3 regions of the Paenibacillus sp. JNUCC 35 genome follow, and region 1 is predicted to be linked to each of the others. Evidence: predicted binding sites of a transcription regulator. Region 1 holds the regulator's gene; each other region holds the start of a gene.

Region 1 (5,375 bases):
ACATCGGCGGTAATCGCGGTAACGAGCGGGCTGTTTATTTACTTCGGCCTGAAAATCGGCTATACGTATTCCGGGCTCGGTTGGATTCGTAAAGTATCGGTGCTGCCGGGAGTCGTCCTGATCCTGATGGGCATTTCCAAGCTGTTTTAGCTGTTATTCCTTAAAAAATGTGATTGACGTGGGAGTCGAGTGAAATGAATATAGGACTCACGGGAGGTATCGCCTGCGGCAAAAGCACGGTCTCGGCCATGCTTGTCCGCCGCGGTGCGATTCTTATAGACGCCGACCGGATCGCGCGCGAAGTGGTAGAGCCGGGGAGCCCCGTTCTGGCTCAGGTCGCCGCGCATTTCGGACAAGATATGCTGCTGCCGGATGGCTCGCTCCACCGTAAAAGACTGGGCGAGACGGTTTTCGGGAACGAAGAAGCCCGGAAAGCGCTCGAAGATCTTTTGCATCCGTCCATCCGTGCTCTCATGAAAGAAAGAATGGCCGCCGCGGAGCGTGAATTTCCGGACAAGCTTGTCGTGGTGGACGTGCCGCTGCTCTACGAATCGGGACTTCAAAGCATGTTTTCGTCCGTTATGGTCGTTTATGTGCCGAGAGAAGTTCAGCTGAGGAGACTGATGGAGCGGGACGGGCTGAACGCCGAACAGGCGGAATCCCGGCTTGCGGCCCAGTGGCCCATTGAACGTAAAAAAGAGCTCGCGGATATTTGTATCGATAATTCGGAGACCCTGGAGCAGACGGAGCAGCTTGTCGAGCGGTTCTGGCTTCAAAGGGGGCTGTAATGAAGCTTCTGCGGAAAAAGCGGGTATTCGCCCTGCTGCTGCTCGGATTTGTGTTTCTTCTGTTCAGCAACGGACTTTTTATCGGGCAGATGATCTATCCCATTCACTATCGTGAAGAAATCCGGCAGAATGCCGCACAGTACCAGGTCGATCCGTTTCTGATTGCGGCTATTATCAAAGTGGAGACGAATTTCAACCACGACCGGGAATCCAAAAAAGGAGCCGTCGGTATTATGCAGCTCATGCCCGATACAGCGGAATGGATTCGCGAAACGTCCAATACGAAATCGGCCGATTTCCGCGATCCGAAGCATAATATCCAGCTTGGCTCTTGGTACCTGGCTTGGCTGAACAAGCAGTACAAGGGAAACTGGCTTTATTCCATAGCCGCGTATAACGCGGGTCAGGGGAACGTCAGCAAATGGAAAAACAACGGCGTCTGGGACGGGACGGAAGAAACCATCAAAAAGATCCCGTTCGGCGAGACCCGGCATTATGTACAGAGGGTGCTGTATTACCAGCAGAAATTCAAGAAGCTTTACGGTGAGGAATGGAACCAAAGCGCGGGAAGCAAATAAAGAAGCACCGAACCCGGCGGGTGTAGCCGCCGGATCCGATACTTCCGTGTTGCTTGGTTTCCGCTAGAAGTTAGCGGGATTGGCCTTGACCGGCCAGTTGTTGTTCGGCGATTTGCACCAGTCTGCGAGTAATGTGACCCCCGATAGCACCCGTGTCGCGAGTAGCCATGTTACCGTAGTAACCGTCTTGAGGAATCGCAATACCAAGCTCTTGGGCAACTTCATATTTCAGCTGATCCAAAGCTTGGTTAGCTTGTGGAACAACCAGTACGTTGCTGCTGCGAGATTGTCCTGCACCCATTTCTGTTCACCTCCTTGTCGTTGGTAGAACTATTATGTGCGTTTTTGTAAGCTTGATAACAAGCAACATTTGGGAGAAAAAATAAAGAACGGACGAGAGGAGGAAGCCCTGATGAAATGCCCGTTTTGCGAGCACAACGGCACGAAAGTACTGGACTCCCGTTCGGCTAACGACAACAAATCGATCCGCCGGCGCAGAGAATGCGAGAAGTGCCAGCGGCGGTTTACGACGTTCGAGATGGTGGAGGAAACGCCTCTTATCGTCATCAAAAAAGACGGCAGCCGCGAGGAATTTAACCGCGATAAGATTTTGCGCGGGTTAATCCGAGCCTGCGAGAAACGTCCGGTGTCCGTGGACCGGCTGGAGCAAATTGTCTCCGAGGTCGAAATGCAGGTCCGCAACATGGCTCACGCGGAAGTGGACAGCATGAGGATCGGAGAACTCGTGATGGAGCAGCTTTACCCGGTCGACGAAGTGGCCTATATCCGCTTTGCGTCGGTGTACAGGCAGTTTAAAGATATCAACATGTTCCTGAAGGAACTGGAGCAGATTTTAGGCAAAACGAATTTAAGCGCACTGAAACCGGACGGTTAGAGGCCGGGACAAGCTTGCAGGGCTTTCTTCTTTAAAAGAGGAAAGTCTTTTTGCCGTATAGCCGGGGGAAGGCCCGAATACAGGCATATGCCGCGCAGCCGACGAAAACAGCCGGAAGACAACAGGCATATCTCCGCATCCGCCGCCATATGTTTCAGGGTGGAACGGCCAAAGGAGGCGACGATATGTCGAGTACGCAAGGAAACGGGCAGGGAGTCCCGTGGGGGTTCGGGAAACCTGAAGTTCCCGATTACACGAAAATGACACAGGGGCAGGCGCAGCTGCCGGGGGTATCCGCTCCAGCCGGGGTCTCCGTTCGGCGGCGGGGTCAATCAACCCCTGAGCAATCAGGGTCAGCCGCCGGGAGCTTATCCGGGGAGCTTCGGCTCAGCCGACGGCTGGTCCGGACAGGCGGGCTTCCCTCCCGGTTTTCAACCGGGTGGCGGAGGTTTCGCGCCTTTCCCTCAGGGAGGCTTCGGATCGGTCGGCGGAGGAGCGGAGCCGGGGGGCTACGGCGCCCTTGGGGCGGGCGTCCCTTCCGGAGGGGGAGGCGTACCGGTCGCGGTGCCGCAGCCTTTTTTCAGCATCGATCCCTATGTGTATCAGACGCTCAAAACGATTGTCGGCCGATGTGTGGTGGTAGAGACGGTTCGCGGCAGCATCCGGGGCGTTCTGACGGACGTGAAACCGGATCATGTCGTGGTTCAGGAGGACGGAAAGAAATTTTTTATCCGGACGGCCCAAATCATTTGGGTGATGCCGGAGTAGAACCTTATCGGAGCCTAAGATCCGCCGGATTCCGGCGGTTTTTTGGTGTGCATCGAATTGCAAAAAAATAAATTTTGTATAGCTGCTTTACAAAAGAAAGTGATCATGGTAATATACTTACATAAAGTAAGTCGATGAATACAAGTTAGCCGATATAAATATTCGAAATCCGACTAGGAGGAAATCAAAATGAACAAATTATTATATATCACTGCGAATCCAAGAGGGGTGGACCGTTCTTTCGGTCTTCAGGTCGGGGAGCATTTTCTGGAGGCGGTGTCGAAAGAAAATCCAGATCTTCAAGTGGAACGCGTAGATGTGTACGAAGAGCATATTCCCCTTATTGACGCCGATGTCCTGAACGGCTGGGATAAGCTGCGTGCCGGTGAAGCGCTGAACGATACGGAAGCGGCTGCCATCAACCGGATGAATGAAGTGCTGGAGCAGTTTTTGTCGGCCGACGGCTACGTATTCGTCACTCCGATGTGGAACCTGAGCTACCCACCGATGCTGAAAGCTTACATCGACAACATCGCGATTGCGGGAAAAACGTTCCGTTATACCGCGAACGGACCCGAAGGGCTCATGAACGGCAAAAAAGTCGTTCATATCCAGGCGCGCGGAGGCATTTATTCCGAAGGTCCGGCCGCGGACTTTGAATTTACCGACAAATATCTGCGCGGAATTATGGCGTTCATCGGGATCACGGACTACGAGCATGTCTATGTGGAAGGCATCGCGGCTTACCCGGACAAAGCGGAAGAGCTTGTGCAGGGCGCCAAAATAAGAGCCGCGGAAGCAGCCGCTCAGTTTGCGAAAACCCCATCGCGAGTATAAGCTTCCTCCTTGCGGTGTTCCCATATAAACGCAAAAAACTGCCCTCTTTATGAAGGGCAGTTTTTTGCGTTTGGAGCCGGCGGTTCGACGGTTTTGTCTCAGCCTTTGCCGATGAGTAGAGAGAGCAGCCCGGCCGCAATCAGAGGGCCGACGGGAACGCCGCGGAACAGGGCAACGCCGAGCACGGTGCCGATAAGCAGTCCGGCTACCACATTCGGCTGGTTCGTCATGAGTAGGGCGCCCCGGCCGCCCAGGTAAGCAACGGTGATTCCGATCAGCACGGCCAAAAGCGATTTCCAGTGCATAAAAGACTGGAGAATGGTCTGGACGGGCATTTTGCCGCTGGCGATCGGCGTCATGACCCCAATGGTCAAAATGACGACGCCGATCGTAAGTCCGTATTTTTCCAAAAAGGGAAAGGCTTGATGTACATTCATCACCCGCAAGATCAGGAGAACGAGCATGGCAATCGTAACGGTCGAATTGCTGCTGAGCAGCCCGAGAAGGGCCAAACCGAGCAGCAGGATGGAAGGCATGTCCACTTGGGCCATCTTCAAATTCCCCTTTAGGTCTTTTTTGTTTCCATTGTAAAGCATTGAAGCCGCGTCAACAAGGAAGGGACCGGTCAGGAGGAAAGCCGAAAGCCGCTGTGAGATCCCCCGAGGTGATATGGTATACTTTTCATAGATATGGGCAGGTGATCCAAAACCGCCCATGGCGAAAGGAGCATGATTCCATGGAAACGATTGAAATGATAGCGATCGGGGCGCTCGTTCTCGCACTACTGCTGCTGATTAAAGTATTCAGCCTTCAAAGCCGGGTTAACTCCATCCAATCCGATCTGGAGTGGCTGAAAGGACGGGCGGAAGGCCAGATGATAAACCGGTTAAAGCCGTCGACGGCCGCCCGGTCCGATAAGCCCGCTTCTGGGCAGAGGCCTCTCCTTGACGAAAGAGTGCATCACTTGCTTGCACAAGGCGAAAAAATCAAAGCGATCAAAATAGTGAGAGCAGCACACGGGATCGGATTGAAGGAAGCCAAGGATTATGTGGAGAATCTGGAGCGCGGCTAGCTTGCAGTCGTGATCCGCTTGCAGCGCGGCGTCGCGCTTTTTCCCGTAATGGACGAGGACACCAAAAGCCGTAACTCGGGGTCCAGGGGTGGATCAAAATTTTGAAGCATTGTTCAGCAGGCTGTTCGTGACATAATCCAGTTGAGCGCTCAGCGAGTAAAGGTCGGTGTAATAAAACAAGCCGAACGGCGCTTCGATTATACGGCCAGCCTTAACGGCGGGAATTCTGTTCCAGACCGGATGATCCATAAGATTGTCCATTCCTTCCCAGGTGCTGCGCAGCACGAAATCTCCGATATATTGAGAAATCACTTCCAGAGAGACCGTTTCGCTTTCAACGTCTTTCGCAAGATCGATTTTCTTCTGGATGATCTCCGGAGCTTTCATCCCCAAATAATCGTAGACAATTTGAGAACCGCGCCCATAATGCTTGCTTT
Region 2 (5,375 bases), 2.8 Mb from region 1:
GAAATACGGCGATATTGCACCTGACCACGAGGGATATAAGGAAGCGGCGGCCAATGTGCTGTTTGAAGTGGCGAAGGAGAAAGAGATCGACCCGAGGCTGTAGAGCCGTTAACCGTCCTGACGCTGTCGTTAGGGCGGTTTTTGGCGTGGGGCTGTTCAAAGGATCGGACAGCCGGGCTGCTAGCCGCGTGCGGTTGACTACTGTCATGCGAAGCCAAACGCCGCGCGCTAGGAGCTGCATGCGGTGCGAAGAACGAAGGCCCTCGTTCCTGCCGGTACAAACGCGGACTCAACCGGGAAAATAGATGCCGGATAAGCATCCTGCAGTTGTTCACACCGGTTTTATAGTAGAACGCCTGCCTGTCAAAATGCCAAGCAGGTACGGATGCTATGCCATCGGCGGCTCTCGGTTCCAAGCGGACTGCCACAAGACGGCCTTCCGGCGCCGCAGGCTTGTCTCGATATCGATTAGCCGCTGATTGCGGCTTCCCCTATACAGAAGCGCCGGGTCCCGGAGCTCTTCCACATACCGGCCGTCTACCAGCACCTGGCAACGGCTTAGCAGACCGAATTCACCGCTTTCCGGATTTGCGGCGAGTTCTTCGTAAGTATAGCCGCTGTAAATCCAGACGCTGACCGTTCCCGCTTTCTGCCGGAGACGGTCCAGAAATGAACTCACCTGACCGGCGGAAAAGAAGGGGTCGCCGCCCAGAATGGATAAGCCGTCGAGTAGGGGGTTGCTCTGAAATTCGGCGATAATCCGCTCTTCCCAGTAAGTTCCCATCGGCGTGCCGTAATCGAAATCCCACGTCCTGGGACTGAAGCAACCCCGGCAGTAGTGCCGACAGCCGCTAATATAGAGAGCTGTCCGCAGCCCCTCGCCTTCGTTAATGGTTTCGGGTGCATAACCGCAAATATTCATGGACTGTGTTTCACCCGGTCCCTGACCTCGGCCTGCTTGGCCCCGTTAAAGCGAGTCTGGTAGTCTCCGGTCAGATAGCCGGTCACACGACGCAGGCGGCGGATATGTATGTCCTTTTCATGACTGCCGCAAGCAGGACAAACGGCACCGATAATGCCTTCGTAACCGCAAGCGCTGCAGCGGTCGATGGGATGATTGATGCTGAAATAGCTGACCTGCCGGGAAAGCGCAAACTTAATGATTTTGACAAAGGCGGGCAGGTTATTGCGGGCATTCCCGTTCAGTTCCACGTAGGTGATGGCTCCGGCGTTGCATAATTCGTGGAACGGGGCTTCCAGACTGATCTTTTCCGCCGATGTCATCGGATGATACACCGGAATATGAAAAGAATTCGTGTAATATTCACGGTCGGTGACACCGGGCAGGCAGCCGTAAGTTTCCCGGTCCCGCTTGGTGAACTTGCCGGACAATCCTTCGGCAGGAGTCGCGAATAGCGTAAGGTTGATGTTCAGCGCCTCGCTTTTGGCATCGCAGAAATTACGCAGATAACGGATCAGCTCGATTGCTTTGGCGTACACCTGCGGGGATTCACCGTGGTGAGAGCCGTACATCGCTTTCATGCATTCGGCTAGACCGATGAACCCGATAGACAGGCTGCCATGTTTGAGCAGGTCGCCTACGGGTTCGTCGGGATCAAGCTGTTCCCCGCCTTCCCAGACTCCTTCCCGCATCATGAAATCCGATGCTTTAGTCTTCTGGGCGGCTTGAATGCCGAAACGGTGCAGCAATCCGTCAAGGGCAATCTCGAGATAAAGAGTGAGTTTGCGGTAAAAGCCCGCTTCATCCGCCTTACTGCGACGGCCCGAAACGATGCCGTACTCGATGCCCGGCTTCACCAGATTCAGCGTATTGAAAGACAGATTGCCTTTGCCGGACAAACGGTTCCGGCCGAAACGGTCGGCGACAACCCGGGTACGGCAGCCCATAGTGGCGAACTCCGTATCGGGATCGATCGGGTTGTAGTGTTCCAGATTGAGCGGAGCATCCAGATTGGCGAAATTCGGATACAGCCTTCGCGACGAGCATTCTGCCGCTTTCAGGAACAGGGAATAGTTCGGGTCCCCGGACTCCAGATTTACGCCCTTCTTGCATTTGAAGATCTGAATAGGAAAAATCGGTGTCTCCCCGTGCCCGAGTCCTCTCATCGTAGCCGTTAAAACGGACTGAATGACCAACTGCCCTTCGGGGGAAGTACAGGTCCCGTAATTGATGCTGGTAAACGGGATTTGTCCGCCTGCGCGGCTGGACATGGTGTTCAGGTTATGAATCAGACTCTCTGCGCCCTGCATCGTTTCCTGTTCGGTCTCTTCAAGCGCATAACGATAAGATTCGGGGCATACTATCCGCAAATCCGCCCGGCTCATCGAGATGCCCCGTTCGTCGTCTACCGGTTCGTTTTCGCTGAAATAACGCAGCGCCTTCCTAAAATGTTTGGCAAACGACTTGGCCACATAAGGAGCAAGGTCGTGATCGAGCTTATTGGCGGAAACACCGCCGTACTGAGCATTCTGCTGCGATTGGAAGATGATCGCGACGAGCGCCATCGCCGACGAGATTGAGTTTGGCGGCCGCACGCTGCCGCTGCCCGTGTCAAATCCCCGCCGAAGCAGTTTGGCGAACGGGATAAAAATGCAATTGGTCGTCCCGAGAACGTACTGGTCCAGATCGTGCACATACAAATAATTGGCGTCTACAGCTTGTACCAGAACCGCAGGCATCGTAAACCGCCGGGCGTACCATCTGGCATACTCGCTCCCGAACTTACTCATTTTCCCCGAGAAACTCTCTCCGTTCAGATTGGCATTCTCGCGCAGAAGATCAGCATCGCTGCCTTCCATGATGGCGTCTCCCCATTTTTTTATTTCCTCCAGCAAGGCATCCGTGTTGCTCTGGTTTGGCCTGCCTAACAACGACATTTAAATGTCTCCCTTCCGAAAACAGCAGGTTTTTACCGGTAAGAGGTCTCCCGTTCTGATTGCGGGTTTTCACCTCCTTAGACCGAAAACACTACATATAGATGTTTTTGTTTAATTTAGCACACGATCTAGTGTTTTGGTGTCGATTTAATCACAGACAAGCACGGCCCAACCTTCCCCAGGCGAATACCCTTCATTTCGTGTATATTGGAAGATGTACGTTATCACCCGCACCGAAGGAGTGTCGCAGTTGAAAAACCTTCTCGTGACCGGCTACCGGGCGCATGAGCTGAACATTTTTAACGAAAAGCATGAAGGCATTGAGTATATAAAAAAAGCGATCGCGGGCCGGCTTGTCCCGCTTATCGAAGACGGGTTGGAATGGGTGATCACGCCGGGGCAGTACGGGGTGGATCTGTGGGCGTGCGAGGTCGTGATCGGACTCAAGAAGGAGTATCCGCAGCTGAAGCTTTCGATTCTGACCGCCTACGCCAACCCGGAAGAGAAGTGGAAAGAGGATAAGCAGGAGTTTTACCGCGGCATCCTGAAGGGTGTGGATTTCTACGGAGCGGTCAGCAAGCAGCCGTATGCCGGCGTGTGGCAGCTGCAGGCCCGGGACGATCTTCTCCTGCGCAAAACGGACGGCCTTCTTCTTTTTTATGACGAAGAAGCGGGCGAGGGGAGTCCCCGTTTTATGAAAGAACGGGCCCTGAAGAAACAGAACGAAGACGGATACGCCGTCATGATAATCACGCCCGAAGAGGTTCAGGACATAGCGGATGAAGAGAACCGGGCGGATTTTTACTGACGCCGGTCCCGTCATGCCGGCCTTCCCGGCCTTAACCTTGCGGAATCCGCGGTTCTCCCTTGCGGGCAGCCGTTTCGGTTCATTCCCGCCGCATTTTTTCCTTCGGCCTATATGACATTTATCATGTGCCCTCATGACGTTTATGACTACTGCGCGAAAGCGGTTCTCCTTATAATGGGGGTAGAATAGCGCGCTGACGCCCGGGATTTAACCCCGCGTCAGAACGAGGAGGACACATACTAATGTCTCAGACGAAAGTTATGAATTTGAAAAAAGATGTCGCCCCCTACGAAAAAACCGATACAAAATCCAGTATCCGGCAGGTTTTCAACACGATTGTGCCTCTCCTCCTGCTGTGGTATGCGGCTTACGCAAGCCTTTCCGTCTCGTACTGGCTCACGCTTCCTCTAGCTTTAATCACAGCCGGGTTTGTCATCCGGACGTTCATCATATTTCACGACTGCTGTCATCAGTCTTTCTTTAAAAGCCGCCGGGCGAACGATATTCTCGGCACCATTACCGGCGTTCTGACGCTGTGTCCGTACGAGCAGTGGAAGTACAGTCACTCCGTGCATCACGCAACCAGCAGCAATCTCGACAAGCGCGGCACCGGAGACATGTGGGTGCTGACCGTAGAAGAGTACGCCGCAGCTCCCTGGTTCCGCAAGGTCGCTTACCGCATCTACCGCAATCCGCTGGTCATGTTCGGCCTCGGACCGATTGCCGTCTTCCTGATCCAGTACCGTTTCAACCGCAAGAAAGCGAAGCGCAAGGAACGCATCAACACGTATGTAACCAACATTTCCATCGTGCTGCTGTATGCGCTGATGTGCTGGCTGATCGGCTGGCAGGCATTCGTGCTCGTGCAGGCGCCGGTCTTCTTCGTCTCGGGACTGCTGGGCATCTGGCTCTTCTATGTGCAGCACCAGTTCGAAGACTCCTACTTCGAGAAGGAAGACGAGTGGAGCTACGTGAAAGCGGCCGTTGACGGCAGCTCTTACTACCAGCTTCCGAAAGTTTTGCAGTGGATCACAGGCAACATCGGCTACCACCATGTTCACCATTTGAGCCCGAGAGTGCCGAATTACAACCTGGAAAAAGCGCACAATTCCACGCTCCCTCTGCAAAAAGCGACGACCATTACGCTCCGCACGAGCCTGCAGTCTCTCCGATTCCGTCTGTGGGACGAAAAAGGCAAGACGTTTGTAAGCTTTAAAGATGTCAAACATATACTCCGCAGGCCGGGAGCCGCAAGCGATGTCCTGAAGAATCCGAAACCGGGTCTACAGGGCGAATAGTCCCAAACTTAACGGTTTATGCTAAAATGGATGTAAAACGGCGCCGCAGAAAAGGTGAAGAGACCATGCAGAATTGGATTCGAATTTTTCAGAAAAACACCGGTCTCAGTCCTTATGTGTGGGTGGTCTTTTACATCCTTCCTTTTTATTTCATATTCAGTTCGGGTTCCACCCTCAAGAACGTCTTCGGCATCGGCATGATCATCGTGTTTTTCTGCTGCTATGTGCTGTCCGTCGTATCGAAGGGGTGGCTTGTGTATTTCTGGACGAGCGTGCAGATCGTCGTTTCGATCGCGATGGCGCTGCTGTTCGGGTATGTGTATTTCTCACTGTTTCTCGCTTTTTTTATCGGGAATATTCAGAACAAGATC
Region 3 (5,375 bases), 170 kb from region 1:
CTGCACGATGCCGAGCTTACATACAGCATCATCGTCTCGGAACGTTATCCGGGAATCCCGACGAGCGTAACGGAAGCTTACCGGGTCCTCAGCGAAGGGCTGCTCCTCGGATTCCGGAAGCTGGGGCTGGCGGCCGAGATGGTGAACCTGGCAACCGAAGAAGAGAAGAGGAAATACGAATCGCTCGGCTCGGCGGCCTGCTTTGATTCCCCTTCGTGGTACGAGCTTGTCGTGGAAGGCCGCAAAGTCGCTGGAAGCGCGCAGGTTAGGCAGAAGAATGTCGTGCTTCAGCACGGCTCCATTTTGCTGGAATTGGATGTTGAGCAGTTGTTCGGCCTGCTGCTTTTCTCCAACGAGCGGATTGCGGAGCGGATGAAGCAGAGCTTTGTGCAGAAAGCGGTCGCGATTAACGATCTGCTCCGAACTGCCGGGCTTGCCCCCGTGACACTCGGAGACGTGGAAACCGCATTCCGCGCCGGTGTAGCCGAAGGCATGGGCATTGAGCTTGAAGACGGAGCGTTGACTCCGTACGAGCTGGAGCTTGCGGAAGAGCTGGCGCGCGAAAAGTACAGTTCCGACGAATGGAATTTGAAGCGGTAGCGGTAATTTTGGGGTGAGGTGAACGTACCATGTCGATCGACAAGATTATAGAACGAACGGGGAAACGGCCGCATACGGCGGAAAGCCTTGCGGAGGATCTCAGAAGACTCGGTGTGAAGAAGGGGATGATTCTCTTGGTCCATTCCTCTCTAAGTTCCCTCGGTTGGGTTTGCGGGGGCACACAGGCGGTCATAGCTGCTCTCCGGGACGCATTGGGCAGCGGGGGCACGCTGATGATGCCGACACACAGCGGCGACTTGTCGGAGCCATCGGCTTGGAGCAATCCGCCCGTGCCGCAGGAGTGGTGGGACGTGATCCGAAGCACGATGCCGGCCTATAAAGCGGAGGAGACCCGGACGTTTTTTATGGGAGCCTTGCCGGAAGCGTTCAGAACTTACCCGGGGGTTATGCGCAGCAGCCACCCGCAGGTTTCGTTTGCGGCGATCGGACCGCAGGCGCAGAAACTGACGGGCGATCATTCCCTGGCTTACGGGCTCGGGGAGGGTTCCCCGCTTGCCCGTCTGTACGAGCTGGAAGGTCATGTGCTGCTGCTGGGCGTCGGTCACGGCTCCAACACGTCCATCCATTTGGCGGAATACCGGGCGGAGTATGCGTCGAAGAAGGAAGTCACGAACGGGGCGCCTGTTCTTGATGGAGACGGGGTCCGTCAGTGGGTGGAGTTTCCGGATATCGGAATCGACTCGGACGATTTCGACCGGGCGGGTGCGGATTTCGAAGCCCGGCACTCGGTGGTCATCCGCGGAAAAGTAGGCTCGGCTGACACGGCCTTGATGCCGCAGCGTCCGCTTGTCGATTATGCGGCGGGATGGATGAGGCAGCACCGGTAGCCAAAGGATGGCGGCCGCATACCGGTTTCCGCCTTCGGCGGCCCGCTGCCGCGGTAAAAAAAGGCCTCCAAACCCACTCTAAAGTGCGGTTTGGAGGCCTTTTTTGCTGTCCGCCGGATCAGCGGCTTCCGGCCGGAATCGCCGCCTCGAAGGCCTGCTGGAGCCGCCGGGTAACGGGACCGGGCTTGCCGTCTCCGACGGGCCGGCTGTCCACCAGCACGACCGGCATAACTTCGGAGCCAGTGCTGGTGATGAAGACTTCATCGGCCGAGGCGAGTTCCTCGGCCCGAAAAGCTTCTTCACGCACGGCGATGCCCAGACCTTCCGCGAGTCGGATAACGAGCGAGCGGGTGACGCCCCGCAGGATATGATGATCGGCGGGATGAGTTCTCACGATCCCGTCTTTGACGATCATCACGTTGGACGCGCTCGCTTCGGTGATGACGCCGCCTCGGTTGAAAATAACTTCGCCCGCACCGCCGTCAAGAGCCTCCTGCTTCAGCAGCACGTTCGGGAGCAGGTTCAGCGATTTGATATCGCACCGGTGCCAGCGGATATCCTCCCGGACGATGGCGGAAATCCCGTTTTCCAGATCTTTCAGGGGACGCAAAAACGGGGAGCACCAGCCCGTCACGACCGGCTCCGCCGCAGCCGGAAACGGATGGGAACGCGGAGCGGCGCCGCGGGTGATCTGAACGTAAGCGAGGCCGTCGGGGATGCCGGCAGCCTCCGTGAGCCGGTTCAGCAGATTCTCCAGCTCTTCGAGCGGATAAGGAAGGCCGATCCGGACTTCGGCCATACTGCGGTTGAAACGTTCCATATGTTTCTCTACTTCAAATAGCCGGCCGTCGTAAATGCGGAACACCTCGTAGACGCCGTCCCCGAAATAATAGCCCCGGTCAAGGGGGGAAATGCGGACTTCTTCGTCCGGTACAAGTTGATTTCCGAAAAGCATCATCGGGTTAGTTCTCCTTTAAGTTATCTTTCTATTACCAAAATAAGCGCTTGTGTTGGCAAGCGTGTCTGGGCGCAGCCGATTGAAAGTAAAAAGTATGTAGGGGATAATACGAAAAATTACCCAACTGGCGAACGTCCGTTTCTTTTTTCGGCGGATCTGTTTATAGTATATAGGGGAAAGAATACCTTACACAAATGAGCCGATGGTCTGTATGCACGCAAATCGGCTGCAGCAATGTTTACAAAAAATTACCCGCGGGGCACCGCGACTCTTATCCTTTTACAGGCTCGATATGTCGAAAATTGTCGTTTTTTATAAATGTTTCGCAAACGAAATAAAGAGCAAGGCGAAGAAAAAGTGAGAAAACAAGCACCTGCTTTTTGTTATCCCGTTGAATTCATTCGCAGTTTATTCGTAACACAACATCTAGTGTTGTATAATCTTTTAAGGACACTATATATAGTGCTTACGTACATACCGCGAAATTCGCGCAGTGGTGCGGGTTCCCGGGTGCAGGTACATTGATTTGGGAGGGTGTTGCCGTTTTGAAGACGATGCAGCGGAAAAGTTTGGAAGGTTTGAGTGAAAAAATCTTTTTGGATCGTTATGCGTTAAAAGATGCGGACACGAACAATACGAAAGTCGGAGACGTGGTGCTTGTCCTGACCAAGGACGACCCGAAATTTCCGGCCAAGGAAGTCGGGGAAATCACCGCGCGAGATGGGCGCAATGTTACCGTTAAGCTGCGCAGCGGCGAAACGATCGAGTCGAACATCGACAGACTGACTCTTAATATAGAAAAAACGCCGGATGAGCTGTGGGACCGCCTGGCCAAGGCCATGGCTTCCGTGGAAGCGACGCCGGAAAAACAGAAGGAATGGACGGAAAAATTCCGTTACATTCTGGACGACTGGAAGCTTGTTCCCGGGGGCCGTATCGCCGCAGGCGCGGATGCCAGCGACGAGTTGACGCTGTTCAACTGCTATGTCATTCCGTCTCCGCATGACAGCCGCGGAGGTATTATGGCCACCTTGTCCGAGATGACGGAAATTATGTCCCGCGGGGGCGGGGTCGGAATTAATCTTTCGTCCCTTCGCCCGCGTCGCGCGATCGTTAAAGGCGTTAACGGCTCTTCCAGCGGTTCCGTGTCATGGGGAGGCCTCTTCAGCTATACGACGGGCTTGATCGAGCAGGGCGGCAGCCGTCGCGGTGCTCTGATGCTTATGATCAACGACTGGCACCCCGATCTGCTTGATTTTATCACCGTTAAATCTACGATGGGCCAGATTACGAACGCGAACCTTTCCGTTTGCGTAAGCAACGGCTTTATGAAAGCGGTGAAGGAGGATCTGGACTGGGATCTCGTGTTCCCGGATACGACGGACCCCGAATACGACGAAGTTTGGAACGGCGATCTCAATGAGTGGAAAAAGCTCGGAAAAGCCGTAAAAGTGTACCGCACGGTCAAAGCCCGCGAAGTTTGGCACACGATCATCGAGTCCGCATGGCGCTCCGCGGAGCCGGGCGTCGTGTTTATGGAGTACTACAACCAGATGTCCAACAGCTGGTACTTCAACCCGATCATCTGTACCAATCCTTGCGGAGAGCAGGGGCTTCCGGCCTGGGGCGTATGCAACTTGTCCGCCGTCAACCTGTCCAAGTTTTACGACGAGGAGAATGACGATGTCGCCTGGGACGAGCTAGGCAAAACCGTCCGTTACTCCACGCGTTTTCTGGACAACGTTATCGACAAGACGCCCTACCACTTCGAGGAAAACCGCGAGAACCAGCAGGGTGAACGCCGTGTCGGACTTGGAACGATGGGGCTGGCCGAGCTGATGATCAAGCTTCGCATCCGTTACGGAAGCCCGGAATCTCTCGAATTCCTGGATAAAATCTATGGTTTCATGGCACGTGAAGCTTACCTGGCTTCTTCTGAAATTGCCGGGGAGAAAGGTTCTTTCAAGCACTTCGAAACCGAGAAATTCCTGCAGAGCGGCTTTATGAAAAACATGCACGAGGTTTATCCGGAAGTGACGGAATCCGTCCGCAAGAACGGAATGCGCAACGTGACGGTCATTACGCAGGCACCGACGGGAAGCACGGGAACGATGGTCGGAACTTCCACCGGTATCGAGCCTTATTTCGCTTTTGAATATTTCCGCCAAAGCCGCCTCGGTTACGACAAGCAATTCGTGCCGATCGCGCAGGAATGGAAGGATGCCAACAAGGACCAGGAACTGCCGGATTATTTCGTGACGGCCATGAGTCTGTCGGCGGAGGATCATATCCGCGCTCAAGCCGCTATCCAGCGCTGGGTAGACAGTTCCATTTCCAAGACGGCGAATTGCCCGGCCGATTTCACGGTCGAAGAAACCGAGCGGCTGTACGAGCTTGCCTTCGATCTGGGATGCAAAGGCGTGACCATCTACCGCGACGGCAGCCGTGACGTACAGGTACTCAGCACCGGAACGGACAAGGACAAGAAGGACGAAAAGAAAGCCGAAGCGGCCGTTCCTGCACCTGAAGTTCCGACAGAAGCACCGTCTGTGGCGGTTGCGGCGGAACCGGTCGTCCAAGCGGATGCGATTTCCGGGAACGTCTTCGATAAAGAATATAAACGCCGTCCGCAAATTCTGCGCGGCGCTACCTATAAAATCAATACGCCGTTCGGTATGGCGTACATTACAATCAACGACATGAACGGCTCGCCGAGCGAAATTTTCCTCAACGTGGGAAAAGCGGGCTCGGACGTCTTCGCCATGGCGGAAGCGCTCGGCCGCGTCTGCTCCTTGTTCCTGCGCTACGGCGATCACGGGAACAAAGTGAACCTGTTGATCAAGCATCTCAAAGGTATCGGCGGTTCCGGGGCCATCGGCTTCGGCGCCAACCGTGTCGAGTCCATCGCCGATGCGGTCGCCAAAGCGCTTGAGATGCATGAAGAGGCGATGGCCGGTGAAACGGATGCG

What was found. The regulator NrdR, encoded in region 1, represses ribonucleotide reductase genes. The targets are predictions, from matches to a motif close to AACACNATATATNGTGTT.
Region 2: AC2TF6_RS04995 (anaerobic ribonucleoside triphosphate reductase) is a predicted target of NrdR. The motif match lies at 2,986-3,003, and genes of this name have one in related genera.
Region 3: AC2TF6_RS20020 (adenosylcobalamin-dependent ribonucleoside-diphosphate reductase) is a predicted target of NrdR. The motif match lies at 2,856-2,873, and genes of this name have one in related genera.

What each region holds. Positions count from the first base shown of each region.
Region 1 covers NZ_CM177771.1:4,615,689-4,621,063, reverse strand. The annotation lists gene AC2TF6_RS20935 (MntP/YtaF family protein) at 1-150, shown strand, start outside; gene coaE (dephospho-CoA kinase) at 195-788, shown strand; gene AC2TF6_RS20925 (lytic transglycosylase domain-containing protein) at 788-1,366, shown strand; gene AC2TF6_RS20920 (alpha/beta-type small acid-soluble spore protein) at 1,437-1,667, opposite strand; gene nrdR (transcriptional regulator NrdR) at 1,779-2,261, shown strand; gene AC2TF6_RS20910 (YuzF family protein) at 2,826-3,029, shown strand; gene AC2TF6_RS20905 (FMN-dependent NADH-azoreductase) at 3,219-3,866, shown strand; gene AC2TF6_RS20900 (DUF441 domain-containing protein) at 3,965-4,417, opposite strand; gene AC2TF6_RS20895 (ribosomal protein L7/L12) at 4,603-4,938, shown strand; gene AC2TF6_RS20890 (AraC family transcriptional regulator) at 5,032-5,375, opposite strand, start outside.
Region 2 covers NZ_CM177771.1:1,135,813-1,141,187, forward strand. The annotation lists gene AC2TF6_RS04985 (metallophosphoesterase) at 1-103, shown strand, start outside; gene nrdG (anaerobic ribonucleoside-triphosphate reductase activating protein) at 389-922, opposite strand; gene AC2TF6_RS04995 (anaerobic ribonucleoside triphosphate reductase) at 919-2,898, opposite strand; gene AC2TF6_RS05000 (SLOG family protein) at 3,149-3,706, shown strand; gene desA (Delta(5) desaturase DesA) at 3,949-5,004, shown strand; gene AC2TF6_RS05010 (histidine kinase) at 5,070-5,375, shown strand, end outside.
Region 3 covers NZ_CM177771.1:4,446,460-4,451,834, reverse strand. The annotation lists gene AC2TF6_RS20035 (lipoate--protein ligase family protein) at 1-600, shown strand, start outside; gene AC2TF6_RS20030 (AAC(3) family N-acetyltransferase) at 630-1,448, shown strand; gene dat (D-amino-acid transaminase) at 1,567-2,406, opposite strand; gene AC2TF6_RS20020 (adenosylcobalamin-dependent ribonucleoside-diphosphate reductase) at 2,952-5,375, shown strand, end outside.